2 regions of the Pseudomonas umsongensis genome follow, and region 2 is predicted to be linked to the other one. Evidence: riboswitches for the same ligand, from Rfam matches in the RefSeq annotation. Region 2 holds a riboswitch; the other holds the start of a gene.

Region 1 (3,581 bases), 770 kb from region 2:
CGCCAAAGGTGAAGGCATCCAGTGCCCGCCGGTGCCACAGGCAAACCGCCAGGCCGGCCACCGCAACCGGTACAGCCAGCCACACGGAGGGCCAGCGCACGCCACTGAGATTGCCCAGTAGCCAGAACATGATGCCGCGAGCCTGTTCGGAACTGGCCGACTTGGTGATTAGGAACGCGGTGAGCGCATTGAACAGTTGTGAACCGGCAATGCCCGCCAGGATGATCTGGCCGGTACTGCCGGGCGAACCGCTGGCACGGCCCAGCAATACCACGACGGTGAAGGCGGCGACGGCGCCGGCAAACGCCCCGGCCGACATCGAAATCGCTCCGGCACCCAGGCCCAGCAACGCCACCAGCACCGCACCCGTCGAGGCCCCCGCGGAAATGCCAAGCAGGTAGGGATCGGCCAACGGGTTGCGCAGCAGCGATTGCAGGATCACCCCGCAGGTCGCCAGGCCCGCCCCGCAAGCCGCCGCCACCAACGCGCGAGTCAGGCGGTAGTTCCAGACGATGCCCTCATCGATAGGATCGAGGACATACCCGGCCATCCACATTTTATTGGCCAACACCTGGAACACCACGCCGGGTTCGATGCGGGTTTCACCGATGGCCACGCCGGCGATCACGGCCACGAGCAGCATCACCAGTGCAAGCAGAGTGCGAATCAGCGTCGCGGTCATTTTGGCAGGTCGTAGCGGTTGATGGCCGTTGCCAGCGATTCGAGACCGTCGAACATTCTCAAGCTGGCCTGCATGGCCATGGCGTCGAGGATAATGATGCGGTTGTTTTTCACCGCGTCCATGTTGCGGGTCACGGGATCGCTGCGCAGGAATTGCAGTTTCCGTTGATAGTCGTCAGCCGGGAAACGCCGGCGATCCATGCGGGCGATGACCAGGAATGTCGGGTTGGCCTTGGCGATGGTTTCCCAGCCAACGGTTGGCCACTCTTCGTCGGACTGCACCACATTGCGCACGCCCAAGGTGCCCAGCATGAAGTCGGGGATGCCCTTGTGCCCGGCGACATAGGGATCGATGTCCAGGCTGGCACTGGAAAACCAGACCAGCGCGCTGGTGTGCGTGAGGTCTTTGCCTTGCACCGCGGCAATGGACTTGGCCAGGCTGGCCTGCAGTTGCGCGTTCAGTTGCTGCCCGCGCGCCTGGACATCAAAAATCTCGGCCAGTTGGGTAATGCTTCTGTAGAGACTGTCAATGCGAAACGGCTGCAGGCGGGTGCCGTCGGCCCCCACCAGGTTGTCCTTGGATTCGCAGTCCGAGGGCATGAGATAGGTTGGAATCTGCAGTTCGTGAAACTGCTCGCGGGTAGCGACTGCGCCTTGCGGGCCGACCATCCACTCAAGTTCGACAGCGACCAGTTCCGGGCGCTTGCCGATGACCGACTCGAAACTCGGCTCGTTATCGGCCAGGCGTTCGATCCTGTCGTTTTGCCCCTTGTATTTGCCCAGCACATCATTGAACCACAGCGAAGTGCCGACCAGTTTGTCACCGAGTCCCAGGGCGAAGAGCATTTCGGTGCCGGCCTGGCCGATAGTCACCGCCCGGACAGGGGCGTGCGTGAACGTCAGTGTGCTGCCGCAGTTCTCGATCGTCAGCGGGTAATGAGTAGGGGAGGCACAGGCGAGGGCAGAAAGTCCCAGGCCGGTGACGAGGGTGAAAAAGCGCGGCAACAGCATGATGCAATCTCCATTTGAACCGTACACGCAGCCAGGGTGCAAGGTCTGGAAAACACATCATCGAGCGCTGCCGAAAACAGCAGTGCAAGGCCCATCACCTGAGTGACGCCCGCGCAGATGTCCTTCCCGGACACCCCGCCGGTTAGTGATTTGTTGCTTGGCCGGCAGGTCTCCTGACTGATGCGTCATGGCGTGCTCCAGCCTTCCCGGGAATCGATCCCAGTGGCAGTTCAGGAGCAGGCTCGGCACCTACAGTTGCGGGGGCAGTTCCGTTTGATGCGTTGGCAGCATCACGGATTCCCTATGAATCCCGTTTGGGAACCGGCGGCGGCATGGTAGTCGATCATGCCGCCCGAGGCGAACCCATCGCCTGATCAGAAGTATTTGAGCCAGGCGATATCGCGACGACGCGCCTTCAATGCGGCGAACCAGCGCACCGGTGGATACAGCGTTGCCGCCAGGAGCACGGCGATCAGCCATACGGCACCTATGCCGTCGAAGCCGAAGTAGTCGCCCTGGTTCAGGCCGAAAAATGCCGCGCTGAGCAGATAAAGCATTTTCAGCACATACAGATGGAGCAGGTAGAAAAACATCGGTGCCGCGCCAAATACCGCCAGGATGCTGATCCATTGGCGCTGCCGGGCCCGCTCGAAGCCAAGCAGCAGTAAAAGCCCCACGCCCAGTGTCAGGCACAGGAACAGCAGGGAAGGGGGGTACTTGGTGATGTTGAAGAAACTCATGAGGGTTTCTGTCGTGCTTTCATGAACCACCCACTGCGCTTCGCCATAACCGTTGACCAGGCGCAGGGCGATGAAACCGATCAATGCACAGGCACCTGTCAGCAACAGATAACGCTGACGCATTGCGAACGAGGTAGAGCGTGCGAACCACGGACCGATGCAGTAACCCAGGGCGATGACGCCGATCCACGGCAGCACGGGGTAGGAGGTGCGCAGGCGCAAGTGGTCGGAGAATTCGATCCAGCCGCGATCATGCAAAATCGCCCAAGGCAGGTGCAGCGCCGATCCGGGCGGGAAGTGCAGGGGATCGAGCAGGTTGTGCAAACCGACTATGGCCAGGCCCAGGACACACAATATTGGCCGAGGTAGCCAGGCCAATACAGAGAGGGCAATCATGCTGACACCAATCGCCCAGATCACCTGCAGGTAGATCACAGCAGGCGGGAACTGAAAGGTCCAGGCGAAATTCACCAGGGTGAATTCCAGCACAACCAGGAACAGGCCACGCTTGAACAGGAACATCGACGGCGTGCCCTGGTGCTTTTCACCGTACAGGAATGCCGACAGTCCAGTGAGCAGAACGAACACCGGCGCACACAAATGTGCGAGGGTGCGGCTGAAAAACAACGTTGGCTCCGTGCTGTCGACAAGCATCGGGTCGGTGACCTGGCGGTGCAGGAAGAACGTCTCGCGCACATGATCCAGCAGCATCAGAAGGATCACCAAGCCTCTGAGGGCATCTATGGATATCAGGCGTTGGTTCAGGCTGGTGGTGGGCGGGGTTTGAACAAGGTTTGTCATTGAAAGTCGCAGGCAGGGGGTGGGTCATGCTGTCGGTTAAGAACCGATAATCGTTATGTTGTTATAACGTAACATAAATAATTGATTGTGTGGGCGAAATGCTATTTAACTTTGCAGGAGCCGGCTTGCTGGCGATGACTTCGTTGAGATCAGCGCCGGGCTCGAGGGCCAATCGGGAGACTAGCGGTCAATTACGAGCGGGGCGTCAAGACGGCCAAGGCAACCGCCACGATGAAGAGCGCCGGCACGTCACCTGCCAAGTGCCCCATTTGCCCTGGCTGGGTAACCGCCTGGACGGCCATGATGCCTCCATGTACAGCGCTAGACCACACGGTGAACCAGATGAGG
Region 2 (3,581 bases):
GAAGAATGCTCATGATCGAATGCGCAGATTATCGGGAATTTTACGCGGCGCCAGCCAATGCGAGGGTAGCCTGGGCATATTTTTGGCGTGGGATCAGCAATGTAGCCGGGCCGTTGGCCAGTTGCTCGGCCAGTGCCAGGGCGGCACTTTCCGCTACGCCATAGCACCCGGTGCGTTCAAAGGCGATGTCCGAATGATGGCTCAGTCGGGGTTGATAGCTCGCCAGTTGTTCACTGCTGAAATACATCATCTGTAACCCAAGCTGTTCGGCCAGTTCGTTCAGCGCCGGTTCGTTGCGCTTCAAGTCGATGCTGGCCAGGGCCTTGATCCGATGCAGTTCGATCTGGTGCGCCTGCAGTGCCTGGTCAAGCAGTGCCCGCAACGTGCTGACGGGGCAGCCACGCTGGCAGCCCAGGCCGACCACCAGGGTCGGCGCTGCGCTGAGGCCTGTCATGCGGGGTATTGACCATCGCTTTTGCGGCGGAACAACCAGGCACTGATCAGGCCCAGGGCCAGCCAGAACGCCATGTTGGTCAGCTGCGAAGCGATCTTGAACTGAGTTTCCAGTGCCTCTGGAGCGAGCATCGAGTGCACTTGCGGTTGCGGAGCGCCAATCACATGAGGCACCGCAAGGATCGCCACGCCAAGGACTTTCATCAGCCAGTGACGGCTGAACACGATCAGGGCGATACCGACAGCGGTGGAGGCGGCGGTGCCGATCCACCAGAGTTGGCGTTGCGCCAGATCGGCAGCCGCGGTGCCCGGCAACTCAGGTGGCAGGCCAAGCGTCGGCGCCAGCACAAATGTCGCGTAGCCAGCCAAGCCCCAGAGCAGGCCCTGGGAGGTTTTGGTCGGCGCGCGCAGGGTGTAGAGACCAGCGAGCATCAGGGCGAAACCAACCGCCACTACCAGGTTACCGCCAGTGGTCGACAGCACACGCTGCCAGCCGTCTTCCGGTTCCCAGGCTTCGGCATCGTGGGTATGTGCGGCTACACCAGCGGCGTGTTCATGAACTTCAACCGCTGCTGGTCCTGATTGTTCGTAGGTTTCGGCCTGCAAAATCAGCGGTGAAACCCACAAGCTTTGCAGCAGGGTCAGCAGCAGGGCGGCCAGCAACCCGGTGAAACCTGCGGTTTGCGCAATACGCTTGATCATGTCGACAGGTCTCAATGGCACGGGAACGCGGAACTGTGGCGCGTATCGTGTGCGGCGTTGTGCACTGCTTCGATGTGCGAGAAACCGGCGAAATACACCAGGCTGGCGCCGAGGATTGACGCAAAAAACGCCGCGGTCAGGCGTTGGGACAGGGTAGTGGTGCTGCTGGCGGCATTGCTGTGGCCGGTGCTGCTGATAATCGACATGGCGCTTCCCTCTGTTCGGTCAGCGGGGAATAAGAGCGCAAGCAGAACTCCGCACGACCGAGCGCGCAGAAGTCCGAACAGCGCCCGCCCACCGCGGGTTTGTTGATTGAAGTGATGGTGATGGTCACTTTGTGTTGCGGGCCGGTCTCCGGGCTCACGAGGGGCGCAGGCGTTAGCCTGAACCTTCCAGCGTCACCTTCCCATGCCGCATTGGCACAGTGGATCTGACGCTTCACTCGCTTACCGTTGCGGGGGCAGCACCGGACTGACATGGCCTGAAGTAAAGCACATGATTCACCGGTTTCCCGTTTCACCCTGTGAAGGGCACCCGTAACAAGATGCGTAGGAGAGCATGGGCGGGGGGCGGGCGTCAATTGGCAAGGGTTCTCACTTGAACATCGAGTTGTTCCCTTCGAGCAAGCCCGCTCCCACATTTGACCGAGTTCCTTCAGGGCAGACCCTCAAGTGTGGGAGCGGGCTTGCTCGCGAAGGGCGCACCGCAGGAATCATGTGAACATTGACCCGCCCCGATACCATGCGTAGCCTTGCGCTTTCGAGGTTCTTCGGCGTTTGTCGAAGCTAAGAAGGGAACGCGGTCAATGCCGCGGCTGCCCCCGCAACTGTGAACGGTTCAGTTTCTGCCATGCCACTGCATGCGCCAGCCATGGCGCGCGCGGGAAGGCGCAGCAACCGCCAGTCCAACGACTGGCCAGCCGTCAGCCAGGAGACCTGCCTCGATACAGATTCTCACTACAACCGGGCGGGGTGATCCGGTGGCGAACGCTTCCTGCGCGCGTGTGCGTTGCCGGTTCTCGTCCCGTATGCCCGCCACCTTGCCAAAGGGCATCCGATGAAAACACTGGCCAAACTCCCCGTCACCATCGTCACCGGCTTCCTCGGCTCGGGCAAAACCACCTTGCTGCGGCACATGCTCGACAACGCCCAAGGCCGCCGCATCGCGGTGATCGTCAACGAGTTCGGCGAGCTGGGCATTGACGGCGAAATCCTCAAGCAGTGCTCTATCGGTTGCACCGAAGAAGAGGCCAACGGCCGTGTCTACGAACTGGCCAACGGCTGCCTGTGCTGCACCGTACAGGAAGAGTTCTTCCCGGTGATGCGCGAACTGGTGGCCCGTCGTGGCGACCTAGACCACATCCTGATCGAAACGTCCGGCCTGGCCCTGCCAAAACCTTTGGTCCAGGCCTTCCAGTGGCCGGAAATTCGCAGTGCCTGCACCGTAGACGCGGTGATCACCGTGGTCGATAGCCCGGCCGTCGCGGCTGGCACGTTCGCCGCGTTCCCGGATCAAGTCGACGCCATGCGCAAACTCGACCCGAACCTGGATCACGAATCGCCTTTGCACGAGCTGTTCGCCGACCAGTTGGCCAGCGCCGACCTGGTGATCCTCAACAAGGCCGACCTGATCAGCCCTGAAGACCTGGCACGGGTACGCCTGGAAGTCGCCGAGGAACTGCCACCAGCGGTGAAAGTCATCGAAGCCAGTAGCGGGCGCCTGCCGCTGGACGTGTTGATCGGCCTCGGTGCCGGGTCCGAAGAACACATCGACAGCCGTCACAGCCATCACGATCACCACCATGAAGGCGAAGACGATCACGACCACGATGCCTTCGATTCAATCTCCATCGAACTGCCGGCATCTGACGAAAGCCTGCTGATGGATGCACTGACCCAACTGGTGGTGCAGCACGGCATCCTGCGCGTCAAAGGTTTCGCCGCGGTCCCGAACAAACCGATGCGCCTGCTGATCCAGGGCGTGGGCACCCGATTCGACAAGCATTTCGACCGCCAGTGGAGCGCTGAAGAAGCACGCACCACCCGTCTGGTGTTGATTGGCCAGGCGCTGGACGCCACAACGCTCGAAGCGCAATTGCGCGCCGCGCTCAGCGTGTAACCCATGCACCTGCTCAGGACCCAGCCCGGCGGATTCGTGTCGGACGACAACATTGCCGACCTAGGGCAAACCCCCGCCGAGCTGGTTATCCTGTGCAGCGGCGACTCCAGCCTGGCGTTGCTTGCCGAAGCGGCGCAGCAGTTGCCCGACGACTACCCAAGCGTGCGCCTGGCCAACCCGATGCAGGTGCAGAACCATGCATCAGTTGATCTGTATGTCGACGAAGTCCTGCGCCACGCCAAGGTCATCCTGATTTCGCTGCACGGCGGCATTGCCTATTGGCGCTATGGCGTCGAGCGGTTGGTGGA

Evidence for each region. Region 2 has a riboswitch for cobalamin ahead of cobW (cobalamin biosynthesis protein CobW). Riboswitches for the same ligand answer to the same signal wherever they lie in the genome.
Region 1: it holds a riboswitch for cobalamin, as region 2 does, so the genes downstream of both, HGP31_RS13785 (ABC transporter substrate-binding protein) here and cobW (cobalamin biosynthesis protein CobW) in region 2, are expected to answer to the same signal.

What each region holds. Positions count from the first base shown of each region.
Region 1 covers NZ_CP051487.1:3,020,413-3,023,993, forward strand. The annotation lists gene HGP31_RS13780 (FecCD family ABC transporter permease) at 1-682, opposite strand, end outside; gene HGP31_RS13785 (ABC transporter substrate-binding protein) at 679-1,692, opposite strand; cobalamin riboswitch at 1,839-2,033, opposite strand; gene HGP31_RS13790 (acetyltransferase domain-containing protein) at 2,067-3,233, opposite strand; gene HGP31_RS13795 (DUF6632 domain-containing protein) at 3,425-3,581, opposite strand, start outside.
Region 2 covers NZ_CP051487.1:3,791,006-3,794,586, reverse strand. The annotation lists gene HGP31_RS17085 (cobalamin biosynthesis protein) at 41-454, opposite strand; gene HGP31_RS17080 (CbtA family protein) at 451-1,155, opposite strand; gene HGP31_RS17075 (CbtB domain-containing protein) at 1,167-1,361, opposite strand; cobalamin riboswitch at 1,484-1,708, opposite strand; cobalamin riboswitch at 1,901-2,112, shown strand; gene cobW (cobalamin biosynthesis protein CobW) at 2,212-3,273, shown strand; gene cobN (cobaltochelatase subunit CobN) at 3,277-3,581, shown strand, end outside.